3 regions of the Ruegeria sp. G10 genome follow, and region 3 is predicted to be linked to each of the others. Evidence: riboswitches for the same ligand, from Rfam matches in the RefSeq annotation. Region 3 holds a riboswitch; each other region holds the start of a gene.
What was found. Region 3 has a riboswitch for cobalamin ahead of ACR0KM_RS15160 (aromatic ring-hydroxylating oxygenase subunit alpha). Riboswitches for the same ligand answer to the same signal wherever they lie in the genome.
Positions count from the first base shown of each region.

Region 1: linked by a shared signal. The riboswitch ahead of ACR0KM_RS00985 (DUF1636 family protein) and the one ahead of ACR0KM_RS15160 (aromatic ring-hydroxylating oxygenase subunit alpha) in region 3 are both predicted to bind cobalamin.
Region 2: linked by a shared signal. The riboswitch ahead of ACR0KM_RS04550 (DUF1636 family protein) and the one ahead of ACR0KM_RS15160 (aromatic ring-hydroxylating oxygenase subunit alpha) in region 3 are both predicted to bind cobalamin.

Region 1 is NZ_JBQFOQ010000001.1:205,129-210,691, forward strand. It holds gene ACR0KM_RS00975 (DeoR/GlpR family DNA-binding transcription regulator) at 1-559, opposite strand, end outside; gene ACR0KM_RS00980 (NAD(P)-dependent oxidoreductase) at 673-1,809, opposite strand; cobalamin riboswitch at 1,775-1,977, shown strand; gene ACR0KM_RS00985 (DUF1636 family protein) at 2,061-2,441, shown strand; gene cobW (cobalamin biosynthesis protein CobW) at 2,438-3,493, shown strand; gene cobN (cobaltochelatase subunit CobN) at 3,497-5,563, shown strand, end outside.
Region 2 is NZ_JBQFOQ010000002.1:166,765-172,327, reverse strand. It holds gene ACR0KM_RS04570 (ExbD/TolR family protein) at 1-328, opposite strand, end outside; gene ACR0KM_RS04565 (ExbD/TolR family protein) at 333-659, opposite strand; gene ACR0KM_RS04560 (MotA/TolQ/ExbB proton channel family protein) at 691-1,347, opposite strand; gene ACR0KM_RS04555 (hypothetical protein) at 1,344-1,778, opposite strand; cobalamin riboswitch at 1,940-2,143, shown strand; gene ACR0KM_RS04550 (DUF1636 family protein) at 2,249-2,602, shown strand; gene ACR0KM_RS04545 (ABC transporter ATP-binding protein) at 2,599-3,384, shown strand; gene ACR0KM_RS04540 (ABC transporter substrate-binding protein) at 3,401-4,348, shown strand; gene ACR0KM_RS04535 (FecCD family ABC transporter permease) at 4,350-5,363, shown strand.
Region 3 is NZ_JBQFOQ010000009.1:8,508-14,070, reverse strand. It holds gene ACR0KM_RS15195 (alpha/beta hydrolase) at 1-648, shown strand, start outside; gene ACR0KM_RS15190 (VOC family protein) at 665-1,090, opposite strand; gene ACR0KM_RS15185 (pseudouridine synthase) at 1,122-1,727, opposite strand; gene ACR0KM_RS15180 (HNH endonuclease) at 1,938-2,525, shown strand; gene ACR0KM_RS15175 (disulfide bond formation protein B) at 2,529-2,990, opposite strand; gene ACR0KM_RS15170 (YqaA family protein) at 2,987-3,565, opposite strand; tRNA gene ACR0KM_RS15165 (tRNA-Leu) at 3,828-3,911, opposite strand; cobalamin riboswitch at 4,263-4,466, shown strand; gene ACR0KM_RS15160 (aromatic ring-hydroxylating oxygenase subunit alpha) at 4,580-5,563, shown strand, end outside.

The sequences.
Region 1 (5,563 bases), on a different contig from region 3:
GGAACCCCCGCCGCGCCGAGATCGCATCGATGCTGAGCACGGCCACATCGAAGGCATAGCGCTGCACCTGCCGATGCGTGACATGGCCGAAGGCGCCGCGCTCATCGCTTTGCAGTTCGCCACCCAGCAGGTGCACACGGTTGCCCGGGGTTCCGGCCAGCGTCTGCCCGACCCCGATCGAGTTGGTCACGACGGTGAGATTGCCCGACTGACGCAACTCCTCGGCGACATAGGCGGTGGTAGATCCGACATCCAGAAACACGGTCATACCGTCCCGGATCAGGCCCGCCACATGCCCGGCAATCAATCGCTTTTCCTCGGAATGCTGCGCAATGCGGTGGAAGAAGCTGGGATCGCCTTGTGTGCCTGCCAGATAGGCACCACCATGCACCCGCTCGACGGCCCCCGAAGACGCCAGCGACTTGATCGTGCGCCGCACTGTCTCCTCGGACACGCCGAGCGTCTTGGCCAGTTCCGAGTTCCGGGCCGTGCCGCCAAGACGTCTGAGGACATCAAGCAGCTCCAGCTCACGATGGGTGTGCGGGGTGCGGGTTTTCACTGGACGCTCCGTATTTCCCAAATTCGCCCAGACAAAGGCACAAAAACCACTCGGCAATCAACCCGAAACACGTGCTGCAGCCCGCAGACCGGTCGCGCCTGATGCAAACGTGTCTATGATACCCTGCGGTTCTGGGGGACGACCTCATAGCCCGGTTCTTCGGGTTCATCGTCCTGCATCTCGGGCGGGAAGCCTGGGGCCTGAATTTCAAGCCCCGTCGCGTCCTCAAGCCGTTTGATGATATTCGGCGACAGCTCGCGCTCGCCATAGCGCGCGATCCCGTCTTCGAAAATCTTGATCATCAACGGGTTGATCTCAAGCGGCACTCCGGCGCGGTCGGCGACCTCCTGAAACAGGCCGATATCCTTTCTCACCAGATCCATGGTGAACGAAATATCGCGCGAGCCGTTCAGGATGACCTGACTTTCCGTCTCATGCACAAAGGAGGTGCCCGACGAAATCTTGATCGCCTCATAGGTGGTGCCAAGGTCCATCCCGGCGGCCTTTGCGGTCACCAAAGCCTCGGCGCAGGTGATCAGGTTGGCGGTGGCCAGATAATTGGTCAGCACTTTCAGCACCGACGCCGAGCCCAGTTCGCCCGTATGCAGGATGCGCCGCCCCATGGTCGTCAGGAAGGGCAGGATACGCTCGAACGTCGCGCGGTCGCATCCCGCGAAGATCGAGATATTGCCCGTCGCAGCCCGATGGCAGCCGCCCGAAACCGGGCAATCCACCGCAGCCCCGCCCCGCTCGATCACCATCGCGCCAAGGCGTTTGACCTCGGCTTCGTCGGTGGTCGACATCTCCATCCAGATTTTGCCGGGGGTGACCTCGGGCAGCATTTCCTGCATCACGGCATCCGAGGCGGCGGGGGATGGCAGGCAGGTGATCACCGCATCGCAATCGCGCATTAGCTGGGCCGGGCTTTCAGCGGCCTTGGCCCCTTTCGTGACAAACGCGCCCACCAGATCCGGGTTCAGATCATGCACCGTCAGATCGATTCCGTTGCGCAGCAGCGATCCCGAGAGCTTGCCCCCCACATTTCCCAACCCGATAAACCCTACTTTCATCCGCCGCATCCTCCTGTTCGCGTCTTGCGAACCATGCCAGCATGTCGGCCCAACCGGATCATGCCGCCCAGCGACCCGGACAGGTCGCTTTTTACCCGCGTGATCACGGATCAGCGTGTTGCGCTTGACAAGCGGGGCAACCCTGCCGCATGTCCCTTTCGTTGGTGTCTGCGACAGCAGATGAAAAGGGAATGCGTCAGCGGATCATCCGTCAAACGCAGCCGCCCCCGCGACCGTGACCGGAGAGGGTGCCCAAGCCACTGGCGAATGCCGGGAAGGCGGGACATCCGACAGAGGCCTCCTCTGACATCCGCAAGCCGGGAGACCTGCCAACACCCGAAGATGAAACCGGACGGGGTGTTCCGGTGTCGGGTCAAGGGACCCGCATGAAACCCCGTCCCCCACGATGAGGATTTGGGGGGATGAGAGACATGACCGAGACCGCTCCGGTCGAATTGCTGGTTTGCACCACTTGTCGTCGCGGGCTGCCCGTAGAAGATGATGCGCAACGCCCCGGCACCCTGTTGCACAAGGCTTTGGAACAGGCGGAGCTACCCGAAGGGATAACCCTGAAAGCCGTGGAATGCCTGTCGAACTGTGACGAGGGTTGTTCCATCGTCCTGCGTGGCGGACCGGATCGTTGGACCTTCGTGTACGAACACCTGAACGAAACCGACCATGTCGACGTGATCGTTGACGGCGCCACCAAGTACCTTGAGACCGAGGACGGTCTGGTCAAGTGGCGCGAACGCCCCGAACATTTCCGCAAAAACTGTGCGGCCCGCATTCCCCCGATTGGAGCCCTGAAATGAGCAATCTTGAGAAACTCCCCGTCACCGTGATCACCGGCTTTCTGGGTTCGGGCAAAACGACGCTGGTGCGGCACCTGATGCAGAACCCGCAGGGCAAGCGTCTGGCCGTTGTGGTCAACGAGTTCGGCGATGTTGGCGTCGATGGCGACATCCTGAAATCCTGCGCCATCCCCGATTGCCCAGCGGAAAACATCATGGAGCTGGCCAATGGCTGCATCTGCTGCACCGTGGCCGATGATTTCATCCCGACCATCGAGGCGCTGATGGCGCTGGAGCCGCGCCCCGATCACATCCTGATCGAAACCTCTGGCCTCGCCCTGCCCAAACCGCTGCTGAAGGCGTTCGACTGGCCTGATATCCGGTCCAAGATCACCGTCGATGGCGTGATCGCTCTGGCCGACGCCGAAGCCGTGGCCGCCGGTCGTTTCGCGCCCAATGTCGAGGCGGTGGACGCCCAGCGCTTGGCCGATGACTCGATTGACCATGAAACGCCCCTGTCCGAGGTGTTCGAAGATCAGATTTCCTGCGCCGACATCATCCTGCTGACCAAGCCCGATCTGGCCGGTCCCGAAGGTGTCGCCAAAGCGCGAGAGATCATCGCCGCCGAAGCCCCGCGTCCCCTGCCCGTAGTTGAGGTCGCCGAGGGAGCCGTTGACGTCCGCGTCGTGCTGGGTCTTGAAGCCGCCGCCGAGGATGACATGGACGCACGTCCCTCGCATCACGACGGCCACCACGATCATGAGCATGACGATTTCGAAAGCATCATCGTCGAGTTGCCGGAACAGTCTGACCCGCTGGATCTGGTTGCCAAGATCGAACGTCTGGCCAAGGAACTGAACATCCTGCGCGTCAAAGGCTATGCCGCCGTTCAGGGCAAACCGATGCGCCTGTTGGTACAGGCCGTTGGTGCGCGTGTGCGTCATCAATACGACCGCCCGTGGGAACCCGGCGAAGACCGCCGCTCGCGCCTTGTGGTCATTGCCGAGCATGACGACATCAAGGAAGCCGAAATCCGCGACATCCTCGTGGGTGTCACCGAGGCCGCCGAGTAAGCCATGCACGTCGTCTTCCGCGAAAGCCACGGGCTCGAGGAAACCGAGACCCCAACCGATCTGGGCCAGAGCCCGGCGGATCTGGTGGTGCTGTCCTTTTCGGACAGTGACCTCGGCGCTTTCGCGGCAGGCTGGCATCGTGGCGGCGGCCCCGAGGGTCGGATGCCGACCCTGCGGCTAGCCAATCTGACGGCGCTGAAACATCCCCTCTCGGTGGATACCTATGTCGAGCAGACGTTGGAGGGTGCCAGGGGCATCCTGATCCGCCTGATCGGCGGGGTGCCCTATTGGGCCTACGGGCTGCAGCAGGTTCTGGCGCTTGCGCAGGCCAAAGGAATTGCTGTGGCCGTTCTGCCCGCCGACGGGCGTGAGGATACGCGGTTGGATGACTATTCTACCCTGCCCGTCTCAACCCTGCGACGGCTGGCACATCTCTGCGATACGGGCGGAGAGGTAGCGGCACAGGCCGCCTTGGCGCAAATGGCGCTGGCGGCGGGTCTCTATGCCGGGCCGGTAATGGGGGCCAAAACGATCCCCGAATGCGGCGCCTGGTGCCCGGATCGCGGTGTGATCCCGGTGGACACAGCGTTCTCCGGCGATGCCAAACGCATCCTCGTGACGTTCTACCGCGCCTATCTGACCTCTGCCGACACCGCTCCGGTCGCAGCCTTGATCCGCAGCCTGCGCGCGCGGGGGTATGAGGCCTTGGGCCTGTTCGCCCCCTCGTTGAAAGCGCCCGCAGCCGCCGATTGGCTACGCGAACAGGTCGTGGCGCTGACCCCCTCGGCGATCATCAACGCAACCTCCTTTTCGGGGAAAGGCGCGTCGGGCACATCCCCTCTGGACGCTGCCAATGTACCGGTGTTCCAGGTCGCCCTTGCCACTTCGCGCCGCAAAGCCTGGGCCGAGGCGGAACGCGGCCTGTCCCCCGCCGACCTTGCCATGCATGTGGTGCTGCCCGAGGTGGACGGGCGGATTTCGGCAGGCATTGCGTCCTTCAAGGAACCCGGCAAACGCGACCCGCATCTGGAATATTCCCGCTTTGCCCACCGGGCCGAACCCGAACGGATCGAGGCGATCATCGACCGCGTCACCGGCTGGCTGAATCTGGTGGACAGCCCCAAAGCAGATCAGGTTCCGGCGCTGGTACTGTCCACCTATCCCGGCAAAGACTGGCAGATGGCTCATGCGGTGGGTCTGGACGCACTGGCCTCAGCCGAGGCGATGCTGTCCGACCTGCAAGGCGAAGGATATGATACAGCGCCCGCCGAACCGATTGCGGAAACGCTGCTGGATGCCCGGCTCTCGTGGTCCCTTTCGGAGTATCAAACGGCGCTGGCGGACCTGCCCGAACAGTTACGCACAGACCTGCAAACCGTTTGGGGCAAACCCGAAGACGACCCCGCCTGCACCGATGGCGCCTTCCACTTCACTGCCTTATACCGCGGCAAGGCTCTGGTCGCGTTGCAGCCGGAACGCGGTACACCCGAGCTGCGCGATGATGACTACCATGACCTCAGCCGCACCCCGCGACATAGCTATGTCGCCTTCTATTTGTGGCTGCGCATAAACCTTGGCGCGGATGCGCTGATCCATATCGGCGCCCATGGCACTCTGGAATGGCTACCGGGAAAGTCGGTCGCCCTATCTGCCGATTGCTGGCCCGAGGCTCTGATCCGCGACCTACCGGTGATCTACCCTTTCATCGTCAACGACCCCGGCGAGGCCGCTCAGGCCAAGCGCCGCATCGGGGCCGTCACTCTGGGCCATATTCCGCCCCCGATGAAGGATAGCGGCACGCCGGACAGGATGGTGCGGCTGGAATCGCTGCTGGATGAGTTCTCGAATGCAGATGGGCTCGACCCCAAGCGCCGCGACCGCTTACAGGAAGACATCAGGGACGAGGCGCAGGCCATTGGGCTGGAAAATGATCTGGGGCTGGATCAGGCCACTTGCACCGCCGAGGCGATCACGCGCATCGACCGCTTCGTCTGCGACATCAAGGAAAGCCAATTCGGCGACGGGCTGCACATCTTTGGCCGCGTACCCGAAGTGACTGGCAATTTCGAC
Region 2 (5,563 bases), on a different contig from region 3:
GGCGCAGCAGGCCGGTGACTTCGATCAGGCGCGCGCCGGGTGCTTCGCGATCCGGAACGATCCGGACCGGGCCTTCAATGTGATTGGCCATGAATGTTTCTGCGTCAGTTGGCACGCCACGGAAGCTGAGCGTGCCATCCTTGTGCAGCACCAGCGCGTCAGGCGGCTCACGCCCGTCCAGTTCGCTTGTGTCTACGAGATCCAGATCGGGGTCCAGCGGTGGTGCTATGGTCCCTGCGATCAGAAAGAAGATCAGCATCAGGAACACGACATTGATCAGGGCAATGGTCGAGTCGCGCTTGCGGCGGGGGGTGGACGGTTGGATCATCCGCTCACTCCAGCACTAACACGCTGAGCCCGTCGCGTCCGCGCAGACGGACCAGCAAATCCGCAAGGCGCTGTGCGGTCACGTCGTCGTCAAGGCTGACAAGAAGCTGCCCGGTCTCGACCTGCGTCACGAGATCGTCCAGCGTGGTTGATGTCCCGTTCAATACCAGACGGTCGGCTCCGAGCTGCAGAAAAGTCCGCTCTGACGGTTCGCTGGTTTGCGCGTTGCCTCCGACTGAGCTCGTCAGTTCAATCTCGCCGAATTTCGAAAAGGTCGAGGTGAGCATGAAGAAGAGCAACAGCAAGAATATTACATCGATGAGCGGTGTCATCGACAACGTGCGCCTGACAAATGGCGCCCGGTTACGCATGTTCCGGCACGGCGGATATGGTTTCTTCTTCGGTGGCCAGCTGTCCGGGCACCAGCACGGTGCGCAGCGCCTTGTCGGCGAAGACGCGCTCGCGTGCCGTCCGGCTTTCGAACCAGGACAGTATCATCGACGTCGGCATGGCAACGGCAAGCCCTACCGCAGTGGTGATCAGCGCCACCCAGATGCCGCCTGCCAGCAGGGATGGATCAACCGAACTGCCGGCCTGCTGCAAGCTTTGGAACGCTTCGATCATCCCCAGAACCGTGCCGAAAAGCCCCAGTAGGGGCGCAAGCTGGGCGACCGTTTCGAGCAGCCGAAAGCCGCGCTCCAACCCGGCCAAGGCCAGACCGGCCTCGGCGTCAAGGCGATCATCCAGTCCGGGCAAGTCCGGCGCATCCATGGCGGCGCCAACCAACGGGGCGAGATAGCTGTGGCTTTTGGCTAGACGGGCCCGGGCTGTCTGATGATCACCTGCATCCCATGCGTTCAGCGCCTGCGTGAGAACGCGATGCCGCCCAACACCGGTCACCGTGAATTGCCACAGCTTGTAAAGCGTCACAGCCAGCGCCAGCACGGACATGACGATCAGAATGGCCACAACCGGCCCTCCGAGGGCTACGATCTGGCGCAGGGCCTCAAGTGCATTCATCCTAAGAGCTCCACATCGATCCGGCTGGTCAGGTTCAACTCTGTTGCACAGATATCGCTTTCCGAGCCGCTGACAACGCAGCTGTTTGCGCCATTGATCAGGACACGACCGATCGAGGTGCAATCGAGATCAGGCAGGCTGAACTGACGCACCCGCGGTCGGTCGCGCGGCAGGTCGCGAAAGTCAAACAGCGACAGCGTGACCACGCCGCCGGACTTGTCGAAAATGACGGTTTCGAACGCAGCTTTCTCGATTTCGCTTTCGGTTTGATTGTGCACAACAAAGGTCAGACGGCAGGCGCCGTTCACCTCCTGCACCGTATTCAACTCGAGCGATAAGGGCGCGGCGCGCTCATCAGCAGCTTGCGCAAGGGTCGGAACGGGTGACGCGATGGCGATGGCTGCGGCCAGAGCGAGGCGGGAAAAGGGCATGGGCTGGCTCCTGATTGGATGGAAACCCTGTCCTGCGCATCATGCAGGGGTTGATCCCTCTTATCCAATCCAGCTGGGACACGAAAGGGCGGGCAAGGGGATTGTGCGCGTTCGACCGCTCACGCCCGGTAACTTTCATATTGACCCATCCATTGTTCTAAGGCACTGAGTCCTGCGATGGTTCCCAAGGCTATGGCCGCGGGATGAAAAGGGAATACGGTGCGGCCCGCTTCGGTCAAACCCGTAACTGCCCCCGCAACTGTAAGCGGCGAGCAAAGCCAAGCAACCACTGGCCTTTTCGGCCGGGAAGGATGGCCAAGCCGAGACCCGCGAGTCAGGAGACCTGCCATCAGATGTTCAACCAACCCGGGACGGGGCGTCCTGGAAGGAGGCTTTGATGGCACGTCTGACACGTGTTGACATATTTGGCACCTTCCCGATGCATCTGGGCAGAGGCAGAGGGCGCGTGTGTGAAGACTCCTGATCATTTTGTGCTGATCTGCGCCACCTGTTCCGGCGCGCAGACCTTGTCGGCAATACAAGAGTCCCTTGCACCCCGCTTGCCCGAGGGCTTTGCGATCCGCGGCGTTGATTGCATGGCCGGGTGTGCGCACCCGACGACTGTGGGCTTTCAGGCTGTAGGCAAGGCGCAATATCTGTTTGGTGATATCCAGACCCCGGCCGAGATTGACGCATTGGCCGAGTTTGCCCTTCAGTACCAACAAAGCGCGAATGGCTGGACCAAAGCGACCGAGCGGCCCGGTGCACTATCCGCTAAGACCCTATCGCGGATGCCGCCGATTGGTCAGCAGGTACCGCTATGACACCCCAGCCGTTCCTTGTTGCCTCGAACCTCGAATACTATGCGCTAAATGGCGATGTGCTGCTGCAGAATGTCAGTTTTGAGCTGACCGAAGGCTCGATTCTGGCGATTGCTGGCCCGAACGGCGCGGGTAAAACCACCTTGCTCAATCTGCTTTGCGGTGCCGAAGGGCTGTCTCTGGGCGATGTTCTGATCAATGGGCGAAGCCTCAAGCAGTTCTCAGCCAACGAACGCGCGCGTGTTATCGCCGTGGTCGGCCAGCAAGAGATGCCAGATGGGCGTTTGTCGCTTCGCGATTACGTGGCTCTGGGCCAGATACCGATCCTTGCCGACCGCTCGGCACGTGCGCACCAGCAAGAGCTGGACCGGATTCTGAATCTGACTGGCCTCGCGCCTCTTGCGCAAAAGCGGATGGCGCAGCTTTCCGGTGGTGAGCGACAGCGGGCTCACATCGCGCGCGCGCTGGCCCAGAACCCGTCGCTTCTGTTTCTGGACGAGCCGACGAACCATCTGGACCCCGATGCGAAAGGGCGCATGCTGTCTCTGGTTGCGGATCTGGGGATTACGGTGGTCATGATCGTGCATGATCTGGTCATGATCCCCGAATTCGCGACCCATGTCGCGTTGATGAAATCCACGCGGCTGACGGGCTTTGGCCCGGTTGATGAGGTGCTAACCGGAGAGCGGGTGCGCGAAACCTTTGGTGTCGACTATCTGTGTTTTCACCACGAAGGGCGCGTCATTCCGGTACTGGACATCCGAAGAACAACAGTTCCCACTTAAACTCAGGAGATTATTCGTGAAACCAATCTGGCCCGCGGTGTTTATCACCGCAATGGCAAGCGGCGCTGCCGCGCAAGGGATAACCGTCGACAATTGCGGCGAACCGCTGGTCTTTGATGCGCCCCCCGAGCGTCTGGTTGTGCATGACATGAACATGACCGACATGGCTTTCGCCCTGGGTTTGCAGGACAGGATCGTCGGGCTGACCGGTATCACCGGCTGGTACAAGACAAGCCCTGAGTTCGATACATTACGCGGCGACATCCCCGAGCTGGCACCGAAATACCCGACCGTCGAGACCCTTGTGGCGGTCGAGCCGGATTTGTATTTCGCGGGTTGGTATTATGGCATGAAGCCCGGCGGTGATGTCACGCCTGACACGCTGGAACCGTTCGGGATCAAGACCATGATCCTGACCGAAAGCTGCGTGCATCTGGATAAAGACCGCCCCGAAGCCAGCATGAACCTGCTGTTCGACGACGTCCTGCGACTTGGCAAGGTCATGCAGGTCGAAGACAAAGCCGAGGCGCTGGTTTCTGGCTGGAAAGATGAGCTCTCGGCGATCAAGGCCAAGACTGCCGATCTGGCCAAGCCGCGTGTCTTCCTGCTGGATGGTCCGGCGGATGCGCCGTTTACAGCGGGTAAATTCGCGATCCCCGACGCGATGATTGCGGCGGCAGGCGGTCAGAATGTCACCCATGACATGGACACGAGCTGGGGTCGTACCTCGTGGGAGACGGTTGCCGCTTCGAACCCCGAATTCCTTGTGCTGCTCGACTATCAGACCGGCAATGGCGCGGCGGATACCTTCAAATTCCTGCAGGAACATCCGGTGATGTCGCAAACCGACGCGGTCAAGAACCAGCGCTGGATTGGTCTTCGCTATGAGGAGCTGACCCCCGGACCCGCTAATATCGCGGCAATTTCGAAAATGGCCGAGGCCATGCATCCAGGCCTCAACTGATATGGGCCGATTGGGCCTCACGCTGTTGCTGGGGGCGGTCGTTCTGACCGCCCTTTTGCTGGTGTCGACCATCTATGGCACGACTTCGATTCCGGTCTCCGAAACGGTCGAGGCTGTGCTGCTTGGCACCGGGTTGGTGGGTGGCGAGATGTCTCCGATGCACCGCATTGTCTTTGACCTGCGTCTGCCACGCGCCTTGTTTGCGGCAGTGATTGGTGCAGGGCTTGGGATAGTTGGCGTGGTGCTGCAAACGACAACGCGCAACGATCTGGCCGACCCCTTCCTGTTTGGTCTGTCCTCGGGCGCGGCAGCAGGCGCGGTATTCGTAATCACCGTTACCGGAGATATTCTGGGGTTCTGGACGTTGCCGCTCGCCGCGTTCTGCGGCGGTCTTGTCGCCTCGGGGATCGTTTTGGCGCTGGTGCATGGGTTGAAAACCAGTGCACCAGAAAAGCTGATCTTGGCGGGGCTTGCGGTATCATTTCTGTTTTCGGCCATCACCAATTACCTGATCTTTGCCGGCGACAACCGGGCCGCGCATTCGGTGATCTTCTGGATGCTCGGTGGGCTGGGCCTGGCCCGATGGGAAACCTTCCCGTTGGTGTGTGTGGGCCTGCTTTTGATCTTAAGCTATTCGCTTTATCGCAGCCGTTGGCTTGATGCATTGCTGACTGGAGATCTGACAGCAAGCACTCTGGGTGTCCCGGTGCAGGGTCTGCGATTCAGCATGTTCTTCGTTGCTGCGCTTGCGACGGCTGTTTTTGTTTCGGTCGCCGGGGTGATCGGTTTTGTCGGCTTGATGGTGCCCCATATCGCACGCGGCATTGCCGGGCCCTTGCATCGCCATTTGCTGCCGACTGCCGCGATCGTGGGAGCAGCCTTGCTGACAGGGTCAGATATCCTCAGCAGATTGCTGCTGGCGCCACAGGAATTGCCGGTGGGCATTGTCACCACCTCAATCGGATCGGTTTTCGTGTTTCTGCTGCTATTCAGAACCGCGCGCACCCGGCGTTAAACGGTTCAGCACCTGAGACCTGTCGTGCGGCGACCAGACGCCCGCAACAGCCCAGCAGGCAATGCGCACGGTTCGACGCATTGAGACGCCGCCACGCTAAGATGGACTGATTGCACCCCAATTCGCGCAGATGTTCGAACTTGTGTTCAAGGCCATATAGGCGGGGTTCCGGAACAAGAGGGGACGCAACGGCTCAGGCG
Region 3 (5,563 bases):
GCGCTGAGGAAAGAGCCGGTTTCGGGGGATACACGCTCGGTCGTGGTGTTTGTGCATGGCTATGGTGCGAACGGTGCCGACCTGCTGGGTCTGGCTGATCCGCTGGGGGAACACCTGCCGGATACGCTGTTCGTGGCCCCCGATGCGCCCGAGCAGATTGCCGGCATGCCCAACGGTTTTCAGTGGTTCCCGATCCCGTGGATCGATGGCTCGTCCGAGGAAGAGGCCCGGCGCGGGATGGAAATGGCGGTTGAGGATTTCAACGCCTTTCTGGATGCGCTGATGGTGGATGAGGATGTTCTGCCCGAGCAGGTCGTTCTGTTTGGCTTCAGCCAAGGCACCATGATGAGCCTGCATGTCGCCCCTCGCCGTGAAGACCCGGTGGCCGGGATCGTCGCCTTCTCAGGACGACTGCTGGAGCCGGATTTGCTGCCGGATGAGGTGGTCAGCCGGATGCCGGTGCTATTGGTGCACGGCGACGCCGACGATGTTGTGCCGCCGCAATCGCTGCCCGAAGCAGCCGAAGCCTTGCAGAGTGCCGGGTTCAAAGAGGTCTATGCCCATGTCATGAAGGGCACGGGCCATGGCATTGCTCCGGATGGTCTGAGCGTTGCTTTGGCGTTCATGCGCGACAAGCTGAGCCTCTGAGCTTCGTCGTGGGGTCTTAGCCCCACAGATACGCCTCGGCGAATTCAATCGAATTTCCTGCAGGGTCGCGGACGTAAAGTGAGCGGGCCCCGTTGGGCCAGTCGAACTCGGTATCCAGCGGAACGTTCCAGTCCAGCAGGTGCTTGCGCATTACGGCGATGTCATCGCGGCTGAGTACAAGGCAGACATGGCCCGGTCCGCGTGCGCCATGCGGCGGGACGGGCAGGTCGGGGTTGCCGGGTGGTTTCTCGGTCTCATCGGCGTTGAACAGCAGCAGAACCGACCCACCGACCCGATAGAACACATGGCGATCGGTCACGCGCTGGATTTTCTCAAGGCCCAGTATCTGGCCATAGAAATCCTCAGCCGCGTCCAGATCATCGACATAAAGCGCGGCTTCCAGAATGGCCGATGGGGCCGGGATGTCTGGTGTCACCTTCATCCCTTAAGCCTATCACATCGCGCGGTTTTTGTCACCGACGCAGGCGGCGGTCGCGTTTGCGCTGTGGTGCCACGCTCAGGGTGGGCATGGGTAGGCTGTCCCACTGTCCGGGCGCAAGCCCGTCGAGCGACCAGTCTCCGATCCGGGCGCGGATCAGACGCAGGGTCGGGTGGCCGACGGCTGCCGTCATCCGGCGTACCTGACGGTTGCGACCCTCGCGGAGTGTCAGTTCAAGCCAGCAGTCCGGCACGGTCTGGCGCACCCGGATCGGTGGGGTACGCGGCCAGAGGTCCTCGGGTTCGTCAATCAGGCGCGCCTTGGCGGGCCGGGTCAGGCCGTCTTTCAGTTCGACGCCCTGGCGCAGCGCAGTCAGCGCCGCCGCATCGGGAAGCCCTTCGACCTGTACCCAGTAGGTCTTGGTCATTTTGTGCCTGGGGTCGGATATCTGCGCCTGCAGACGCCCCTGATCGGTCAATAGCATCAGCCCCTCGCTGTCGCGATCCAGACGACCCGCAGGATAAACGCCGGGCAGGTCGATGAAATCCGACAGCGTGCTGCGGGGCGAGTCCGCATTGGCGCGGTCCGTGAACTGCGGCAGCACGTCATAGGGTTTGTTGAAACGAATGAACCAGGACATGCCCCGCCATAGCGTCCGCGCCACATCAGCGCAACCTGTGGATAAGTGTCACTTATCTGTTACGGATTCGGCATAACGAATACCCGAGATGTTGTGTGAACTCGGCACTTGTCAGAGATTTAACACGAGATATAGTCAGCGTAAGGCCGGGGCGGGTGTTCCCCGCTCTGATGTCACAAACGGGCAGAGCAGAGCGAGGAGCGATTCAATATGGACGGAGACTTCAGGACCGAATTTGTCAGGGAAACCGGTGCGCTCAAGCATCATCCGGCATTGGTTTTGAACGCCGATTACCGGCCGTTGTCCTATTATCCCTTGTCCTTGTGGCCCTGGCAGGAGGCAATAAAGGCGGCTTGGCTGGACAGGGTCGATATCGTTGCCGAATACGACGAAGTTGTCCGAAGCCCCAGTACCGAGATCCGAATACCCTCGGTCGTTGTTCTGAAAGACTATGTAAAACCCAGAAAGCGCGTGGCCTTCACGCGCTTTAATTTATTTTTGCGGGACGAATTCAAATGTCAGTACTGCGGCAGTCGCGAAAATCTGACCTTTGACCATGTGGTGCCGCGCGCGGCAGGCGGGGTTACAAGCTGGCAGAATGTGGTTGCGGCTTGCAGCCCGTGTAACCTGCGCAAGGGATCGAAATCCTTGCGTCAGGCCAGAATGTCGCTGAACAAGCCACCGCGTCAGCCCGATGCCGAGGCATTGCGTAACATTGGCCGCAAATTCCCGCCCAATCATCTGCACGAAAGCTGGATCGATTTCTTGTACTGGGACGCGGAACTGGATCAGCAATAGCGCCTAGCGCGCCCGCCATGCGGCGAGCCAGATCAGAACCAATACGCTTGAGAGCACGCCATTCCAGCCAGCCATGGACACCCCCAGCATTTCCCACGCGATATCGTCACAACGCACCAGCGGGGCGGACATGATCTGATCCAGCAATTCTTCAGCGCTCAGCCCGCCGATGGGGCCGGATGTGCAGGTCGTGGGCCCCTCCCACCAGCCTTTTTCGACGCCCGCATGAAAAAAGCCGATCCCGGCGGTGGTCGCCGCAGCAAGCGCCCCGAGCAAGGGCAGGGCGCGGGCCCCGGGCCACGCCAGCGCCAATACGCCCAGGATCACCGCCGCGCCATGCGGATAGCGTTGCCAGATGCACATTGTGCAAGGTGCCAGCCCGCCGAGATACTGAAATGCCCAGGCCCCCAAAAGCAGGGCGGCCGACCCGGAAGCTGCCAGTAAGATCAGGGCGTTTCGTGTCATAGGTATCTCACCACCAGAAACCCGCCAAATAGCAGGATGATGAACAGGGTGAACATCAGGCCCAGACGTTTTTCGATGAAGTCCCGGATCGGTTCGCCAAATTTCCAAAGCAGCCCGGCGACCAAGAAGAACCGCAGCGCGCGGGCCAGGATTGATGTTGCAATGAAGGTACCCAGCGGCATCCCGGTCCATCCGGACATGATTGTGATGACTTTGTAGGGAAATGGCGTAACGCCGGCCGCAAGCACGGCCCAAAAGCCGAAGTCATTAAAGCGCGTGTTGAATTCTTCCATCGCATGCGCTTTGCCCATTGCTTCCAATACGGGTTGGCCAAGGCTCTCGTAGAAAAACGCGCCGATTGCATAGCCCAAAATCCCACCCAAGACCGAGGCCACCAGCGCGACGGATGCGATCAGCCACGCCCGCGATGGTCGTGCAAGGATCATCGGGATCATCAGAACATCGGGCGGGATCGGAAAAAATGAGCTTTCAATAAAGGCAACAACGGCCAGCGCCCAAAGCGCATGGGGGTGCTCGGCCAGACGAATGGTCCAGTCATAAAGTGATCGCAACATATGATACAAATATCCCGGCAAGTGTTGCGCCAAGCCAAACCATGCGCATGTCGAGGGGTCAACCTCTGTGGTCGCCTCATTTCGCGCGATAGCGGTTTTTCACTTGATACCGCCGCATGATCACACCCACGCGGTGTTTGCGGCGCGCCCGGGAGCATGCGCCCGGTATGGCGCATTTCGGGCAAACGGGGTGATGGGCAAAGCCGCAGTGTTACGCGACAGACCAGTTTGTGGAAACGATGCGTGTTGTCGTGGAGATGAATGGTGCCCTTCCCCGGATTCGAACCGGGACGCCGTGAGGCAAAGCATTTTGAATGCTTCGTGTCTACCGTTCCACCAGAAGGGCCCTTGAGTTCTCGTTTAGGCGACCTGCCGGGGGTCGTCAACAGGGTGATCGCCGCTAAATGTGTCGATGCGATTTCGTCCACTGATAAGACGGTGCTTCTGATGATTGATCCCGCCGCTAAGCGGCACCATTCGAAAGGCGCAGTGTTGGTTCCGCCGCCGAGAGATAAGGTTGGCCTCGCGCGGCCCCGATTAAAGCGCAGGGTTTTTGCGGTTGCATGATGACCATCTGACCCATTGAAGAACAAAAACAATACCGAGGACAGCCTCGCTCTTGCGGCAGCGAATTCAGGCCGGTGTCTGTTTTGGAACGGGAAATGTCGCAAGCCTTTCAGCGGTCATGCGGTGTAAAATTATCTTGCCGCTACGAGGTGCCGCTGTTTGATTCTCGGACAGCGGAGAATTGGGAAGCCGGTGCAAATCCGGCACTGCCCCCGCAACGGTAACGAAGGTCGGGTTCGGCGATCAACCACTGGGACGAGGATCCCGGGAAGGTGCCGAAACCGGGCGCGAGCCCCTTCGAAGTCCGGAAACCAGCCTCGTGGATATGTCAAACCGCGGGTGGCGGTGGGGGCGCTGTTGCCGGGCGTGATCCTCGTACGCTTCCGGGCGGGCCTCCTGTTGCCATCTGCCCAAGCAGTGCCGCGGCGTGCGGCAGGAGAGCCATAAGTGAGCAGTATTCAAAGCCTGTTGGCGCGCCGGAACCCGGCCTATGCGCTTGAGCAGCCATTCTATACCGATCCCGCTATTTTTCAGGCTGATCTGGAAGCCATCCACTATCGCGAATGGCTGTTTGCCATACCGGCCTGCGAATTGGTGAAGTCGGGTGATTACGTCACGTATACCATCGGTGCATATCGCGTGATCATCGTGCGCGGCACAGACAACCAGATTCGTGCATTTCACAACACCTGCCGGCATCGGGGCTCGATCATCTGCAAGGCCGCAAAGGGGAACGCGCCCAAGCTGGTCTGCCCGTATCACCAATGGACCTATGAACTGGACGGATCGCTTCTGTGGGCGCGCGATATGGGGCCTGATTTCGACCCCAAGCAGCACGGCCTGAAGACCGTGCATTGCCGTGAGTTGGCGGGGCTTGTTTACATCTGCCTGGCGGAGGACGCGCCTGATTTCGACGCCTTTGCCGATGTGGCGCGGCCCTATCTTGAACCGCATGATCTTGGCAACGCCAAGGTGGCCTATGAAAGCTCGATCATCGAGAATGGGAACTGGAAGCTGGTCTGGGAGAACAACCGAGAATGTTATCACTGCGGTGGTAATCATCCTGCGCTTTGCCGCACTTATCCTGACGATCCCAGCGTGACCGGCATCGGCGAAGGCGGTGAAACGCCTGCACATCTGCAGGCACATTTCGACCGGTGCGAGGCCGCCGGGGTGCCGTCGAACTTTCATCTGAGCACCGATGGCCAGTTTCGGGTGGCGCGGATGCCGCTGAAAGAGGGGGCCGAAAGCTATACCATGGATGGCAAGGCAGCTGTGCGGCGCTGGCTGGGCCGGGTTCCGTTTGCCGATGCCGGAGCGTTGCTACAGTTTCATTATCCGACGACGTGGAATCACTTCCTGCCGGATCATTCCATCGTCTTCCGCGTCACCCCCGTCAGCGCGACCGAATCCGAGGTCACTACAAAATGG